4 regions of the Streptomyces sp. NPDC056835 genome follow, and region 1 is predicted to be linked to each of the others. Evidence: riboswitches for the same ligand, from Rfam matches in the RefSeq annotation. Region 1 holds a riboswitch; each other region holds the start of a gene.
The links. Region 1 has a riboswitch for cyclic di-AMP ahead of ACFRMN_RS34160 (M23 family metallopeptidase). Riboswitches for the same ligand answer to the same signal wherever they lie in the genome.

Region 1 (4,067 bases):
TTCAGCCGGTGTACCGCCGCGGTCCGCTCCGCGTGCAGCGACGTCAGCGTCCGCGCCCGCTCCGCGTCGCCGCGCGCCACGGCGTCCACGATCGCGCCGTGCTCCGCCCAGGACTCCACGGGGGCGGTGGGCTGGTCGACCACGTACATCCAGGCGATCTTGTGCCGGAGCTGGGTGAGCGGGGCGGTGAGCGCCAGGCTTCCCGACGCCTGGGCGAGCGTCTCGTGGAACCACGCGCCGAGCGAGCGCAGATCCTCGCCCTGGCCTCTGCGGGCCCGCTCCTGACCCAGTCTGACCAGGCCACGCAGGACCTTGAGATGGGCTTCCGTACGGCGCTGGGCGGCGCGCGCGGCGCCCAGCGGCTCCAGCAGCAGCCGCACCTCAAGCAGGTCCGCCGCCTCCTGCTCCGTGGGCTCGGCCACACAGGCGCCGACATGGCGGCGGGTGGTCACGAAGCCCTCCGACTCCAGCGTGCGCAGGGCCTCGCGCACCGGGACGCGGGAGACGCCGTAGCGCCGTGCCAGCTGCTCCTCCGTGAGCCGGCTGCCACGTTCGAATACGCCGGAGATGATGTCGTCGCGAATCGCCGTGCATACCGAGTGCGCGGGAATGCGCATGTCCGAACCTCCGCCTTAATCCGCGCGAAACGCTGCCGATTGACGCCTGTTCCGTGACTCTATTGCAGTCATCGAGAATTTCCGATGGGTGCCCGTAATCCATGGATATCTTTTGGCCAGCGGAGCGTGGCCGGGGGCGGGGGCGGGCGGAACGCCGAAGGCCCCGGCGGTGCGCCGGGGCCTTCGGGTGGGCGGAGTGGTCAGACGTTCACGCCGTGCGCGCGCAGATACGCGACGGGGTCGATGTCCGAGCCGTAGTCGGGGCCCGTCCTGGCCTCGAAGTGGAGGTGCGGCCCGGTGGCGTTGCCGGTCGCGCCCGAGAAGCCGATCCGCTGTCCCGGGGTGACGCTCTGGCCGACGGCGACGCCGATCGAGGAGAGGTGGCCGTACTGGGTGTACGTGCCGTCGCTCATCCGCAGCACGATGTTGTTGCCGTACGAGCCGCCCCAGCCCGCCTCGACCACGGTGCCCGCCCCCACGGCCACGACGGATGTGCCGGAGGCGGCGCGGAAGTCGACACCCGAGTGGCTGCCCGAGGACCAGAGCGAGCCGCCCGCCCGGTACCCGGTCGTGACGTACGAGCCGGCGATGGGGAGCTGGAAGGCGTTGAGGCGCTCGCGCTCCGCGGCCCGCGCCGCGCGCTCCTTCTCGGCGCGGATCTCCTGGGCGCGGGCCTCCGCCTTGCGCGCCGCCTCCGCCTTCGCCGCGGCCCTCGCCCTGGCCTCGGCGGCGGCCAGACGCTGCGCGTCGGCCTGGGCGTCGATGGTGCCGGCGAGGGAGTCGTTGATAACCAGGGCCTGGATCAGCCCGGTCTGCCGGGCGGCGGCCACGTCGGTGTCGGCGGCGAGCGCCGGGGAAGCGGCGAGGGTGCTGATGACGCCGGTGGCGGTGAGCGTCGCGGCGCCCGCGACCTTCGCGCTCCCGCGGATCCTGCGGCCGCGGGCACGATGCTTCCCGGTGGCACGGGTGAACGCCATGGAGTGGCTGGTCCTTTCCTTCCTTCTCGCCTACCGGGTTAGCTGACGGGTTCGGAGCAGGAAGGTCTCCTACGGACCCCTCCACGCGATCGAGCCGCGAAGGCCGTCCGATTCACCCCAGGGACTTCATGGGTCCCCGGCTCCCCGGGCTCGCGCCTGGCGGGGACTCGGCGATGACTGTCCGGTGCCGCGGACGCGGCGTAACTGGCGGACAGCCGGACCGACGTTAAGCGGGTCGTCTTTCAATCACCAAACAGACAGGCCCCTTTGTAGCGCACACCACAGGGCATACAGCCACTCTCCCCAACAAAGAGGGACATAAAGGGAAACCCCGGCGGCCGAAGCCGCCGGGGTTCCATGGAGAGGCCGGATCAGCCGGTGACGACCGTCACTTCACCGATCCCGAGAGCCGTGACCGGCTCCTTGATCTGGGCGGCGTCACCGACGAGCACGGTGACGAGCCGGTCCACCGGGAAGGCGTTGACGGCCGCGGCCGTCGCCTCGACGGTGCCGGTCTCGGCCAGCCGCGCGTACAGCTGCGCCTGGAAGTCGTCCGGGAGGAACTGCTCGACCTGGTCGGCCAGCGTGCCCGCGACGGAGGCCGCCGTCTCGTACTTCAGCGGGGCCACCCCCACCAGGTTCTGAACGGCCACATCGCGCTCGGCGTCGGTCAGTCCCTCGGCCGCGAGGGTGCGCAGCACCGTCCAGAGGTCGTCGAGCGCCGGGCCGGTGGACGCGGTGTCCACGGAGCCGCTGATGGCGAGCATCGCCGCGCCGGTCGCACCGCCCGGGGCGTCGGGTGCCGAGGAGCGCAGCACCTGGCCGAAGGCCCGGACACCGTAGGTGTAGCCCTTCTCCTCGCGCAGCACGCGGTCGAGCCGGGAGGTGAGGGTGCCGCCCAGGCAGTACGTGCCGAGGACCTGGGCGGGCCAGACCCGGTCGTGCCGGTCGGCGCCGATGCGGCCGATCAGCAGCTGGGTCTGCACGGCGCCGGGCCGGTCCACGATCACCACGCGGCCCGTGTCGTCGGCGGTCACGGGCGGTACGGGACGGGGTGCGACGGTGTCGCCCGTCCAGGTGCCGAGGGTGTCGGCAAGGACCTCGTCCAGATCGACACCGGTGAGATCACCGACGATCACGGCGGTGGCGGTGGCGGGGCGTACGTACGCCTCGTAGAAGGCGCGCACGCCCGCGGAGTCGATGCGCTCCACCGTCTCCTCGGTGCCCTGGCGCGGCCGTGACATGCGCGAGGATGCCGGGAACAGCTCCTTGGAGAGCTGCTTGGCGGCGCGGCGGCCCGGGTTGGCGGTCTCGTGCGGGATCTCGTCGAGGCGGTTGCGTACCAGCCGCTCGACCTCGCTGTCCGCGAAGGCGGGCGCCCGCAGCGCCTCGGCGAGCAGGCCCAGCGCCTTGGGCAGCCGGGAGACGGGGACCTCCAGGGAGAGCCGGACGCCCGGGTGGTCGGCGTGCGCGTCGAGCGTGGCGCCGCAGCGCTCCAGCTCCGCGGCGAACTCCTCGGCGCTGTGCTTGTCGGTGCCCTCGGAGAACGCCCGCGCCATGATCGTGGCGATGCCGTCGAGCCCTTCGGGCTCGGCGTCCAGCGGGGCGTCGAGATTGATCTCGACCGCCACCACCTGCTGTCCGGGACGGTCGCAGCGCAGCACCGTCAGGCCGTTGTCGAGAGCGCCGCGCTCGGGGGCGGGGAAGGCCCAGGGCCTGGCCTCGCCGGCCGTCGGACGCGGGTGGAAGTCCATGGTCACGGCAGCGTCGCTCACTGGTCCGCCCCCTCGTGCTCGTCGGTCTCGTCTTCATCGGCGGAGGCGTCGTCGCCGTCGGCGGTGACCGGCTCGTAGACCAGCACCGCGCGGTTGTCGGGGCGCAGCCGCGCCGCGGCGACGGCTCGTACCTCTTCGGCGGTGACGTCCAGGACGCGGGTCACGGCGGTCAGCGCCAGCTGCGGGTCACCGAAGAGCACGGCGAACCTGCACAGCTCGTCGGCGCGGCCGGCGACCGTACCGAGCCGGTCCAGCCACTCGCGCTCCAGCTGCGCCTGGGCCCGCTCCATCTCCTCCGCGGTCGGGCCCTCGGCGGCGAAGCGTGCCAGCTCCTCGTCGACCGCGCTCTCGATCTCCGGGACCTCGACTCCGCCGGACGTCTTCACGTCCAGCCAGCCGAGGGAGGGCGCGCCCGCCAGGCGCAGCAGCCCGAAGCCCGCGGCGACCGCGGTCCGGTCGCGGCGCACCAGCCGGTTGTGGAGCCGGGAGGACTCGCCGCCGCCGAGGACGGTCAGCGCCAGATCCGCGGCGTCACACTCGCGGGTGCCGTCGTGCGGCAGCCGGTAGGCGGCCATCAGCGCGCGCGCCGGGACCTCCTCGTGGATCTCCTCGCGCAGCTGCTCACCGATGATGCCGGGGAGCGAGCCGTCGCGCGGCGGCTGCTTGCCGTCGTGGGACGGGATCGAGCCGAAGTACTT
Region 2 (4,067 bases), on a different contig from region 1:
GTATCTACGGTACGACGGTCTCCGAACTGCTGGGGGAGATGCCGCCGGAGCGCGATCCCATCGTCCGGGCCGGCCGGATGGAACCGGTCGAGGCCGACGGCTGGACCTACCACCAGGCGGGCGGCCCGGGGCGGGCCATGCAGCCGCTGCGGCTCCAGGTCCCCTACGGGGCTCAGGGCGACCTCGTCCGCGTACACCCCGGTGAGGAATGGCTCTATGTCCTCGAAGGGCGGCTCCAGGTGACCCTCGGGAACGCCGTACACGTACTCGACCCCGGGGACAGCGCGCACTTCGACTCGCTCACCCCGCACCGGATCGCGGCGGTCGGACCCGAGGGGACCGAGCTGCTCTTCGTCCATACCCTGCTGCAGAGCCCCGCCGCCGAGCTGTGCCTCGGCGCCGGGGCCCATCGTCGCTGACCCGCTGAGAGAGGTCTGCCACCATGTCCGAGTCAGAGAACTCCGTGCCCGGCCCGGCCGACGGACCGGAAGGCCGGCCCGAATCCGCCGCGTCCGGTCATGTCATGAAGGAAGAGGGGAAGTTCCCCCGCGGGCTGGTCATCCGGCTCTTCGCCTATCTGGTCGCCGGCCATCTCTTCGCGGCCTTCCTCTATCTGCTCTTCGAGATGGGCGCGCGGGGGTAGGGGCGCCCCTTCGAAGCCGTTACCGGCGCTCTCGCCGTCCCCCCTCCGTTCCCGCCGCTGCTCAGCTCTGGTCGAGGAGGCGGGTGCGAAGCCGCTCGCGGGTCTCGGGGGCGAGCCCAAGCCCCTCGGTCAGATAGCGGTCGGTGGTGCCCCAGGTCTTCTCGATGGTCTCGAAGGCCGCCGCGAGATATTCGGCGCGAGCGTCGAAGAGCGGGCTGAGCAGTTCCATCACCTCCGGGGACATCCCGGTGGGGGAGTTGTCGGTGCGGTGGATCGGGTAGCGGCGGTGCGGGTGGTTCGACTTGAGATAGTCGGCCTCGATCGCCTCGGGCTCCACCCCGACCGCGAGCAGGGACACCGCGATGGAGAGCCCCGCCCGGTCCTTGCCCGCCGCGCAGTGCATGAGCGCGGGGACGCTGTCCTCGGCGAGGGAGTGCAGGACGCGGCTGTGCTCGGCGGTGCGTCCCGTGATGATCGTCCGGTACGAGTCGATCATCCGGGTCGCGGCTCTGCCGTCCGAGAGGATCGAGCGCAGCTGGTCGAGATCGCCGTCCCGCACCATCAGCCAGAACTCGGCGCCGTCCGCCGGATCAGTGAGCGGCAGGTTCACATTGCGTACGCCGGGCAGTTCCACGTCCGCGCCGTCGAGCTTCAGATCGGCGGCGTTGCGGAAGTCGAAGATCGTGTGCAGGCCGAGGGAGGAGAGGAAGGCGGCATCGGCCGGGGTGGCGTTGGCGAGATGTCCGCTGCGGAAGAGCCTGCCGTAGGCCACCCGCCGGCCGTCCGTGGTCGGCAGTCCGCCCACATCGCGGAAGTTGCGCACGCCGGACAACTCGGGCTCTGTCGACGGGACCTGCGGCAGCTGCTGCGTCACGGCGTGCTCCTCCGTGTCTGCCGTCGGCGCGGCTCGCCGACGATGTCGGCTTCCGACCCTACGACATTTGTTCCCCAGGCAACCTGCGGCAATCGGCCCGGCTCCGGAAGGGTCAGAAGCGCATTATTCGGACACGCCGCGCGGATGAATATCGCCCACATGCCCATCTGTCCGGAATGAGTGATTCCGCATAACCTGCCCCGGTCGCGGGGGAGATGAGCTCCGGCCCGTGAGCAGGATCATATCCGTGACGTTGCGTGGCGGTATCGGGAGGGGGAATTGCTGCTCCGCAAGGTAATTGAAGACCGGAATCCACGCAGGGTGACCGAATAACCCGAGCGATATCCGGAACGGGCGTCACCGCCGGAAAACAGCATCTTGTTCCGGCCGACCGACTCGCTTACGTTCAGCCTCAATCCGAGCGGATCGCCGAATCCTGCCGCCGCTTGGAATTCGCATCCACCCATCAACGCGTGGCAGGAGCGGGGGACCCAGGTAGTACGCCGATCCGGAAGTTCGGACGGCTCGGGGTGAAGTCGCGCACCATGCGCGGCCGGGCAGCTCCAGCCCGAACCCGACAGCTCACCTCGCAGGCGCCGGAGAGGAATTCGCCATGCCCACGAAGGGTAAGCACCGCCGTCCCAAGACCAATTCGATTTCGCGCGGATTCATCGCCGCGGGTACGGGTGGCGCGGCCATCGCGCTTCCGCTCATCGGCGCCACCGGCGCGCACGCCGCGGAGAAGGCCGCCCCCGCCGCCGCTCCGCAGGCCGCCTCCACCTCGGCGCAGACGGCCCAGAATCTGTCCGGCGCCCAGCAGCGCGCCGTGACGAAGCAGACCGTGACCCACGTGGCCACCAAGGTCGCGAGGACCTACACCGTGGTCGCCGGCGACTATCTCTCCAAGATCGCCGTTGAGCATCATGTCCGGGGCGGCTGGCACCGGCTGTATCAGGACAACCGGGAGGCCGTCGGCGACAACCCGTCGCTGATCCACCCCGGCCTGAAGCTGACCCTCGGCGCGCGGGCAGCGGCGAGCGCGCCGTCCGAGGCTCCGGCGGAGCCCTCCTCGTCGGCCGATTCCTCGGCGGACTCCACGTCCTCGGCCGACACCACCTCCCCGGCCGAGTCCGCCGATTCCTCGTCCGCCGACGCTTCGTCCGCCGATTCTTCGTCCAGCGACTCCTCGTCCAGCGGTTCGACGGACGAGTCCGCCGCCCCGACCACCGAGCAGGCCCCCGCCGACGGCACCGCGGAGCAGAGCACCGGTTCCGGCTTCACCGCGCCGGTCGACGGACCGACCTCCACGCCGTACCGCGCCTCCGGCTCCAGCTGGTCCAGCGGCTACCACACCGGTGTCGACTTCTCGGCGTCCTCGGGCACCCCCGTCAAGGCGGTCAGCGACGGCACGGTCGTGACGGCCGGCTGGGGCGGTGCGTACGGCAACCAGGTCGTCATCCAGCACAGCGACGGCATGTACTCGCAGTACGGTCACCTGTCGTCCCTGGAGGTCTCCGCGGGCGAGAGCGTCAGCGCGGGCCAGCAGATCGGACTCTCCGGTTCCACCGGCAATTCCACCGGACCGCACCTGCACTTCGAGATCCGGACCGGCCCCGAGTACGGCTCGGACGTCGACCCGGTGGCCTACCTCCGGCAGAACGGTGTCAACGTCTGATTCGTCAGATCACGTCAGCTCATTGCGCTGCCCGGCACTTTCCGTGCCGGGCAGCGGCTTTTTCGACTATTCCCGCTTGGCCGAAACTTGACCGATGGCATATCTCACCCGGCGTCAACCCCTCCTTACGGTCGCGTAGGTCACATCTGCCGGGAATGATGTGGTGCTGTGGCAGACGATTCGAGATCAAGAAGAAATGGCGTACTCGGGTCGTACGCGGCGATCGGCGACAGCTTCACGGAGGGGGTGGGCGACCCGGGCCCCGACGGGATGTATGTCGGCTGGGCGGACCGGCTCGCGGTCCTGCTCGCCGACCAACTGCCGGTCTCGGGTGCGACGGCGGACACCGTCCACGGTGATTTCCGGTACGCCAATCTCGCCGTACGCGGCCGGCTCCTCGACCAGATCGTCGACGAACAGATACCGCGCGCCAAGGAACTCGCCCCGGATCTGGTGACGTTCTGCGCCGGCGGCAATGACATCATCCGGCCAGGCACCGACCCCGACGATGTCGCCGAGCGTTTCGAGCGGGCCGTCGCCGATCTCTCCGGCGCCGTCGGCACGGTCATGGTGACCACCGGCTTCGACACCCGGGGCGTCCCGGTGCTGCGCCATCTGCGCGGCAGGATCGCCACCTACACCGCCCATGTGCGGGCCATCGCGGACCGCTACGACTGCCCGGTGCTCGACCTCTGGTCGCTCAAGTCCGTACAGGACAGGCGGGCCTGGGACGGCGACCGGCTGCATCTGTCACCCGAGGGGCACACCCGCGTCGCGCTGCGCGCCGCGCAGGTGCTCGGCCTCGATGTGCCCGCCGACCCGGACCAGCCGTGGCCGCCGCAGCCGCCGCGCGGGACGCTGGAGGTACGGCGCGA
Region 3 (4,067 bases), on a different contig from region 1:
GATCTGTGGTGGCACTCCCTGTACGGATTCGACGCCGTACTCGACTCACCACCGCACGTCGGGCTGTTCGTCTCGATCTCGCTCACGATGGTCGGCAGCGTCATCGTCTTCGCCGCGGCCCGCGCGGAACGCTGGGGCCGGGTCGGACTGATCGTCAGCATCCCTGTCCTGATGACGTTCAGCCCCATCACCACCAACGCCTTCGCCGCCCTGCCCCTGCCCTTCGAACCGGTCGTCGCGGGTACCGTCTTCTTCGCCGTCCTCCTGGTCATCATGGGAGGGCTCACCCTCGGCCGGGGAGCCGTCCTCGCCATCAGCGCCACCCTCGCCGCCATCCAGGGCTTCCTGTGGTGGTTCTCCCCCTGGGCCTCTCATGTCTACGCCGCCTCGCAGGGCCTGCCGCTGCGCGACAACCTCGGCAACCAGGCTCCGGAACTGCCCGCGAGCATCCCCATGTTCATGCTCCTGGCGGCGGCTGTCATCGAAACGCTGCTGTGGCTGGGCTCGACGCGTGGCTGGTCGAACCGGTGGCTGCCCCAGCTTCTGGGCGCGTCCGGCGGACTGGTGATCAGCGTCTCGGTGCTCCTCCAGAAGTCCCTGCTCGGTGATTCCGGCACTCCCGACGCCGCCGGTCTGCTGGCCGCCGCCGTCGTGGGCCTGGCCTTCGGCGCCCTCGCCGGCTTCCTCGGCGCGCGCTTCGCCGTCATCCTGCGCGCCAATACCCCGACCTCAAGCCCGGAAGGCAACTGATCCGTGCACAGCCATCTCACCGGCCCCGCCCCGGCGCCGTCCTCACGCACCACCACTCCCCGGCCCCCGGCCCGCCGCGTACGCTCCCTGGTCCTCGCGCTGTCCGCGGTGGCGGCCCTGCTCTTCGCGTCGGCCACGCCGGCCGCCGCCTACGAGCCAGTCGGGATCGTGCACACCGAACGCGTCCAGGCGGGCCCGTACAGCCTGACCATCGGGTTCTCCACCTGGCCGCTGCGTGCCATGCAGTCGCTGGACTTCACCTTCGCCCCCGAAGGAGGGATAGCGGGCAAATCGGGCACGCTCACCCGTGACGCCACCGGCCTCGACTCCGGTGACCGCGTCACCCCGCTGGCGCGCCACCCCCGCAAACTCGATGTCTGGGGTCTGGACATCAAGTCCTTCCCCGACCCGGGCGACGTGGCGCTCACCTTCGCCATCGACGGCCCCGAGGGTCATGGCACGGGGACCCTCAAGCACCTGACCGTCCTCGACCAGCCGGGCCCGCCCCTGTCGCTGAGCTGGAGCGTCTGCGCCCTGCCCGTCCTCGGGCTGATCGCCTTCCTGGTCATCGCCTGGCGGCGCAACGAACCGGCGCGCCGGCTCGCCGAGTTGGGCATATAGCGCGGAACGCGCGCTGTGCGCGCAGGCGGCCGAAGGGGGAGCGTGGGACTGGACCACGCTCCCCCTTCGGCCGCGAACTGCCTTTTGCCGAAGGGGTGGTCGTCGCTTTCGATCCACTCTTCGGTGAAAGGCTGCCACGGAACTGACACGTGGCCCGCCCGTGTTCGGAAACGATAGAAGGTCAGAAACGCGCACGGCTCCGCCAATTCGATGGCGTTGAGCGGTTCAATGGCCGCGAGAAGCGGCTCGCACGGGGGCCGCAGGGGTTCGCGAGAGGCCGCCAAGGGCGGCTTCCGAATTACGCGATCATGCGCGATACGGCGGCCCTTGTGAGGCGCCCGCATTTCCGGTCATGGGTGGGACTGTCGAGGTCGGACCGACCAGGCCACATCACGCCTTTATGGGCGATTTATGTCTGTTCTCCCCGAAGTCCATTTATGTAGCGTTTACGCGGCTTTCCATGCTCTGCTCGGTGTCGTGACCTGGACATTTCCGTCATGGGCGTGATGTGTGTCACGTAAGTTCCCGGTCGCGGGCCCGCCTCCTCGTCCATTTCGCGCGCGGGGAAGGCGAGTTGAGTTCCCCGGTATCGGGCCGATAACGAGATCATTTCGGGCCGGATTCACGAATTGGATTCCGTTGTGAATTCAGGGCTTGTTTCGTCCGGGCGTCCTCGCTTACGTTCTCGTCACTCCGGATGGAACGCCGAATCCTGCCGCTGTCCGGAGCCCCACACCCACCCACGTCCGGCAGGAGCGGGGGACCCAGGTAAGTCGCCGATCCGTACTCCGGACCGGCTTGGGGTTAAGCCGCGTTCACAGTGCGGCCGGGCATCTCCAGTCCGAACCCGACAGCTCACCTCGCAGGCGCAGGAGAGGAATTCGTCATGGCCTCAAAGGCTAAGCACCGTCGTCCCAAGAACAGCCCCGTCGCCAGAGGTCTCGTCACCGCGGGCACGGGCGGTGCCGTACTCGCCTTCCCCCTGCTGGCCGCCACCACCGCGGAAGCGGCCCCGTCGGCGCACACCGCCGCCACCGCAAAGGTGACCCTGACCCCGGCCGCCACCGTCCAGACGGAAACCCCGGCGACCTACTCCGTGGTCTGGGGGGACTCGCTGTCCAAGATCGCGGACGAGTACTCGCTGAGCGGCGGCTGGCAGCAGCTCTACGAGGACAACCGCGACGTCATCGGCGGCGACCCGTGCTTTATCCTCCCCGGTCTCACACTGACGCTCGGTACGGGGTCCGACTCGCAGACCCCGGCAGACTCGACCGCCGACTCCAGCGCGGACTCGACCGGCGACTCCACCGCCGACGAGCAGGCCACGTCGGCGCCTGACGAGAGCGCCACGGCCGATACGGGCGCCGACGCCACCGCGGCGGCCACGACGACGTACGCCGACAACCTGGACGGCTGGATCCAGGAGTCGCTGGACGTCATGGCGGCGCACGGCATCCCCGGCTCGTACGACGGCATCTACCGCAACATCATGCGCGAGTCCTCGGGCAACCCGTGGGCCATCAACAACTGGGACTCCAACGCCGCCGCCGGTACCCCGTCCAAGGGGCTCCTGCAGGTCATCGACCCCACGTTCCAGGCCTACCACGTGCCCGGTACGTCGACGGACAGCTACGACCCGGTCGCCAACATCACCGCCGCGTCCAACTACGCGGCCGACCGGTACGGCTCGATCGACAACGTGAACGGCCCCTACTGACAGGCCCGCACACCGCTCGCGGCGGGCCGGACCAGCCCTCAGGGCCGGTCCGGCCCGCCGCGTTCCGCGTGCGCGCGTTCCCGCGTTCCCGCGTCCCGGGCTCAGGCGCGCCGCGCGCGCAGCTCCCGTACCCCCGCCGCCGCCAGGACGAGCGCCGTCGCGCCCAGGGACCACAGCAGCTGTGGGCGTGCCGCGTCATTCGTCAGCATCAGGCCGAACACGACCGCCATCGCGGCGAGCGTGGCCCAGGTCAGCCCCGGGAAGAGCCACATCCGCAGCACCAGCCGCTCCGGCGCCTCCCGTTCGATACGGGGTCGCAGCCGCAGCTGCGACACGGCGATCAGGGCCCATACGAAGAGGAGCACCGCGCCGACCGCGTTGAGCATGTACAGGAAGACCGAGTCGGGCCACTTGAGATTGAGCAGCACCGAGACGAAGCCGAACGCCACGGACGCGAGGACCGCACGCCGGGGCACACCGCCGCCACTCACCTTCAGCAGGGACCTCGGCGCCTCGCCCCGCTCGGCCAGCGAGAAGACCATCCGGGACGATCCGTAGAGGTTGGCGTTGAGCGCCGACAGCAGGGCCACGAACACCACGATGTTCATGATCTGCCCGGCGGACGGGACACCGATCGCGTCGAGGACGGTGACATAGGGGCTCAGCTCCGCCTGCTGCGCCGTCCAGGGCAGTACCGTCACGATGACCAGCATCGATCCGACATAGAAGAACAGGATCCGGAACACCGCGCTGCGCACCGCCCGGGACACCGAGCGCACCGGGTCGTCGGACTCGGCCGCCGCGATCGTGACGACCTCCAGGCCGCCGAAGGCGAAGACGACGGCGAGCACACCGGAGATGACGCCCTGCCAGCCGCCCGGCAGGAAGCCGTCCTGTCCAGCGAGGTGGGTGAAGCCGACCGGGTCGGTGTCGGGCAGCAGACCGAAGACGGCAAGCAGCCCGAGGGCCAGGAACGCGA
Region 4 (4,067 bases), on a different contig from region 1:
CCACCTCGCCGTCAGGTGGTGATATGGCCCTCGATAGGCTCCGGGCATGGACGTACTCATCAATGTCTTCGTCGCGCTTCACATCATCGGCATAGCGTCGCTGCTCGGCGGCTTCCTCACCCAGATGAAGTCGATGAGTACGGGGACGGCCCGCTTCAACAAGGCGATGCTGCACGGCGCGCTGACGATGCTCGTCACGGGAGTGGCCCTGGTGGGCCTCAACCAGGCCGACGACCAGACGGTGAACAACATCAAGATCGGCATCAAGCTCGCGGTGCTGGTCGTGATCCTGGCCGTGGTGTACGTGAAGCGCGATGACGAGACCGCCCCGAAGCCGCTGTTCGGCGCGGTGGGCGGGCTGACGATGGCCAACATCTTCATCGCCACGCTCTGGACCTGACACGGCGACGGGGGCCGGTCCTCGCTTCCGGCCCCGGCCCCCGGCTCGCGGCTCGCGCGTGCCGCGCGCGGCACCCGGCTCGCGCGTTCCGCACGCCGCCCGTCAGGCGGGGCGGATACTTCCGTAGATCGGCATGTAGTAGATCGACTCCTCGCGGACGTTCGCGCCCGGCTTCGGGGCGTGGATCATCATGCCGTCGCCGATGTAGATCCCGACGTGGCTGATGTCGTCGTAGAAGAAGACCAGGTCACCGGGGAGCAGATCCTCGGTCGCGACGCGCGTGCCGGCCTTCACCTGTTCCCCGGTGGTGCGCGGCAGCTCCACGCCCGCCTCCTTCCAGGCGGCCTGGGTCAGGCCCGAGCAGTCGTACGAGCTGGGGCCTGTGGCGCCCCAGACGTACGGTTTGCCTATCTGGGCGCGGGCGAAGGAGAGGACCTTGGCGGCCTTGGTGGCGTAGCTGCCGTCCGAGGTTCCGGTGCCGCCGCTCGTGCCGGTTCCCGCGCCCGTGCCCGTACCCGCGCCTGTGCCGCTCTGACCTGAGCCCGTCCCGGAGCCCGTGCCCGTGCCCGTACCGGTCGACGGGGTCTTGGCCTGCTGCTCCTCGCGCTTGCGCTCGGCCTCCTCCTTCGCGCGGGCCTCCAGCTTCGCCCGCGCCTCCGCCTTGCGGCGGGCCTCCTCTTCCTTCTTGCGCTCCAGCGCGGCCAGCCGCGCCTTCTCCTCCTTGGTCAGCCGCGACAGCAGCGCACGCGCCGCGCCGAGCTTCTGCTGCACGTTCTGCTTGCTGGTACGCAGCGCGGCCTGCGAGGCGGTGAGCGACTCCAGGTCCTTCGACGCCTGAGCCCGCTTCTTCGCGGCGGCGGCCTGCTGTGTCTGGTAGTCGGTGAGGACACCGCGCTGACGCTCCGTCAGCCGGTCCGTCACCTGCTTCTGCTCGAAGAACGCCTGCGGGCTGTCCGCGAAGAGCAGGGCGGCGGTCGGGGTGACCGCGCCTTCCCGGTACTGCGCGGCCGCGAACGAGCCGAGCGTACGCCGGGCCTCGTTCAGCTTGTCCGCGCGCTTGGCGACCTCGTCGAGCACCCGGTCGACCGCGCGCTTCTGCTTCTGCGTGGTCTCTTTCGCCCGGTTGTACTTCTGTGTCTCACTTCCGGCCTGGCGGTACAGATCGTCGACCTTCTTCTGTACCTCTTCGATGGACGGCTTCGGCTCGACGGGTGTGGCGCTCGCGCTCTGCGCCGAGAGCAACGTGACCGAGGCGAGCGCGGCTGTCGTGATCCCGACGGCGGGAGAGGCGGTACGTACTCCGCTGAGGCTGCGCGGCTTGCGATGCGACGCCAAGGTCTGCATCTCCTTCCGTGGACCGCCTACCGGGTTAGCTGTCGGGTTCGGGCGGAACGGAAGGCTGCCCTACGGACCTTGAGCGAAAGGCCCGATTCACCCCGGTTGTTCTGTGTGGGTCCCCGGTTTCGAACTTCCTTGGGGAAAGTCCGAATTCGGCGTGGGCCGCCCGCTTGGCGTGGGTCGCCGTTGGGGGTACGGGCTGCCTGATCGAGCACGCTAGCCAAAGTGTGGTGCTGGTGTGAAGGTCGATGGCCGATATGCCCGATACATTTTCGTGACCATTTGCGCGTGCGATGTGTGAAACGGATCGGTGACGCCTGACCGCCACGATGAGTGACCGAGGCGCCGCCCGTGGTGATCCCCTTGGCGATGACGGCGATGACGGCGATGGCGGCGATGACGGCGATGGTGACGGGGATGGGGACGGCGAGGGGACGGCGAGGGTGGCGGGGCCGGGGAATTCCGGAGGCGGGCACCGAGTGTCAGTGGGGCCGCCTAGACTCGGAAAGCGATGAGCAGCCTCTTTGACGACAGTTTCCTGGCGGACCTCCAGCCCTTCGGCGACGAGCATCCACCGCCGCCCGAGGACGACGCCGAGCACGCACCGGAGCAGGTGCCCGACGACCTCTTCCAGGGTGCCTACGACGCGCCTCCGGTGCGGGACCAGTACCACCGCGACGGCGCCCCGCGCACGGTCGTGGATCCCGCCGCGCTGCTCGAAGGGCTGAACGAGGAGCAGCGCGCGGCCGTCGTGCACACCGGCTCGCCGCTGCTCATCGTGGCCGGGGCCGGGTCGGGCAAGACCCGGGTGCTGACCCACCGGATCGCGTATCTGCTGGGTAGCCGCGACGTCCATCCCGGTCAGATACTGGCGATCACGTTCACCAACAAGGCCGCGGGCGAGATGAAGGAGCGCGTCGGCCAGCTCGTCGGCCCGCGCGCCAACGCCATGTGGGTCATGACGTTCCACAGCGCCTGCGTACGGATCCTGCGGCGCGAGTCGAAGAGGCTCGGGTTCACCTCGTCGTTCTCCATCTACGACGCCGCCGACTCCAAGCGTCTGATGGCCCTGGTCTGCCGCGATCTGGACCTCGACCCCAAGCGTTACCCGCCGAAGTCCTTCAGCGCCAAGATCTCGAATCTGAAGAACGAGCTGATCGACGAGGAGACCTTCGCCGACCAGGCCACCGACGGCTTCGAGAAGATGCTCGCCGAGGCCTACCGGATGTACCAGGCGCGGCTGCGCGAGGCCAACGCGCTGGACTTCGACGACATCATCATGACCACCGTCCATCTGCTCCAGGCGTTCCCCGATGTCGCCGAGCACTACCGGCGGCGCTTCCGGCATGTCCTGGTGGACGAGTACCAGGACACCAACCACGCTCAGTACACGCTCGTACGCGAGCTGGTGGGCCCCTCCGGCGAGGAGCACGACCCGGCCGAGCTGTGTGTCGTCGGCGACGCCGACCAGTCGATCTACGCCTTCCGGGGCGCCACGATCCGTAACATCCTCCAGTTCGAGGAGGACTACCCGGACGCGACGACTATTTTGCTGGAGCAGAACTACCGCTCCACGCAGACGATCCTGAGCGCCGCCAACGCGGTCATCGAGCGCAACGAGAGCCGCCGGCCGAAGAATCTGTGGACGAAGGCCGGCGCCGGCGCCCAGATCACCGGCTACGTCGCGGACACGGAGCACGACGAGGCGCAGTTCGTCGCCGACGAGATCGACCGGCTGACGGACGCGGGCGAGGCCAAGGCGGGCGATGTCGCGGTCTTCTACCGTACGAACGCGCAGTCCCGCGTCTTCGAGGAGATCTTCATCCGGGTCGGCCTGCCCTACAAGGTCGTCGGCGGAGTGCGCTTCTACGAGCGCAAGGAGGTCCGCGATGTGCTCGCCTATCTGCGCGTTCTGGCCAACCCCGAGGACAATGTCCCGCTGCGCCGGATCCTCAATGTGCCCAAGCGCGGCATCGGGGACCGCGCGGAAGCGATGATCGACGCCCTCGCGCTGCGCGAGAAGATCACCTTCCCGCAGGCGCTGCGGCGGGTGGACGAGGCGTATGGAATGGCCGCCCGCTCGGCCAACGCCGTCAAGCGGTTCAACACGCTGATGGAGGAGCTGCGTACGGTCGTCGAGTCCGGCGCCGGGCCCGCGACGATCCTGGAGGCCGTGCTCGAACGGACCGGCTATCTGGCCGAGTTGCAGGCGTCGACCGATCCGCAGGACGAGACGCGTATCGAGAACCTTCAGGAACTGGCCGCGGTGGCGCTGGAGTTCGAGCAGGAGCGCGGCCAGGCCGCCGCGGCGGCGACGGGCGGCGGCGAC

Region 2: another riboswitch for cyclic di-AMP. It lies ahead of ACFRMN_RS14780 (peptidoglycan DD-metalloendopeptidase family protein); the one in region 1 lies ahead of ACFRMN_RS34160 (M23 family metallopeptidase).
Region 3: another riboswitch for cyclic di-AMP. It lies ahead of ACFRMN_RS27455 (transglycosylase SLT domain-containing protein); the one in region 1 lies ahead of ACFRMN_RS34160 (M23 family metallopeptidase).
Region 4: another riboswitch for cyclic di-AMP. It lies ahead of ACFRMN_RS03120 (NlpC/P60 family protein); the one in region 1 lies ahead of ACFRMN_RS34160 (M23 family metallopeptidase).

Annotation. Positions count from the first base shown of each region.
Region 1 covers NZ_JBHUBB010000043.1:234-4,300, forward strand. Annotated here, with positions in the region: gene ACFRMN_RS34155 (GntR family transcriptional regulator) at 1-617, opposite strand, end outside; gene ACFRMN_RS34160 (M23 family metallopeptidase) at 818-1,594, opposite strand; cyclic di-AMP (ydaO/yuaA leader) riboswitch at 1,608-1,777, opposite strand; gene ACFRMN_RS34165 (M16 family metallopeptidase) at 1,966-3,348, opposite strand; gene ACFRMN_RS34170 (M16 family metallopeptidase) at 3,366-4,067, opposite strand, start outside.
Region 2 covers NZ_JBHUBB010000011.1:67,471-71,537, reverse strand. Annotated here, with positions in the region: gene ACFRMN_RS14795 (helix-turn-helix domain-containing protein) at 1-419, shown strand, start outside; gene ACFRMN_RS14790 (DUF6126 family protein) at 443-643, shown strand; gene ACFRMN_RS14785 (tyrosine-protein phosphatase) at 705-1,517, opposite strand; cyclic di-AMP (ydaO/yuaA leader) riboswitch at 1,935-2,126, shown strand; gene ACFRMN_RS14780 (peptidoglycan DD-metalloendopeptidase family protein) at 2,131-3,192, shown strand; gene ACFRMN_RS14775 (SGNH/GDSL hydrolase family protein) at 3,361-4,067, shown strand, end outside.
Region 3 covers NZ_JBHUBB010000027.1:23,546-27,612, reverse strand. Annotated here, with positions in the region: gene ACFRMN_RS27465 (hypothetical protein) at 1-750, shown strand, start outside; gene ACFRMN_RS27460 (hypothetical protein) at 754-1,371, shown strand; cyclic di-AMP (ydaO/yuaA leader) riboswitch at 2,065-2,253, shown strand; gene ACFRMN_RS27455 (transglycosylase SLT domain-containing protein) at 2,258-3,088, shown strand; gene ACFRMN_RS27450 (amino acid permease) at 3,190-4,067, opposite strand, start outside.
Region 4 covers NZ_JBHUBB010000002.1:143,026-147,092, reverse strand. Annotated here, with positions in the region: gene ACFRMN_RS03125 (hypothetical protein) at 47-400, shown strand; gene ACFRMN_RS03120 (NlpC/P60 family protein) at 503-1,744, opposite strand; cyclic di-AMP (ydaO/yuaA leader) riboswitch at 1,743-1,906, opposite strand; gene pcrA (DNA helicase PcrA) at 2,250-4,067, shown strand, end outside.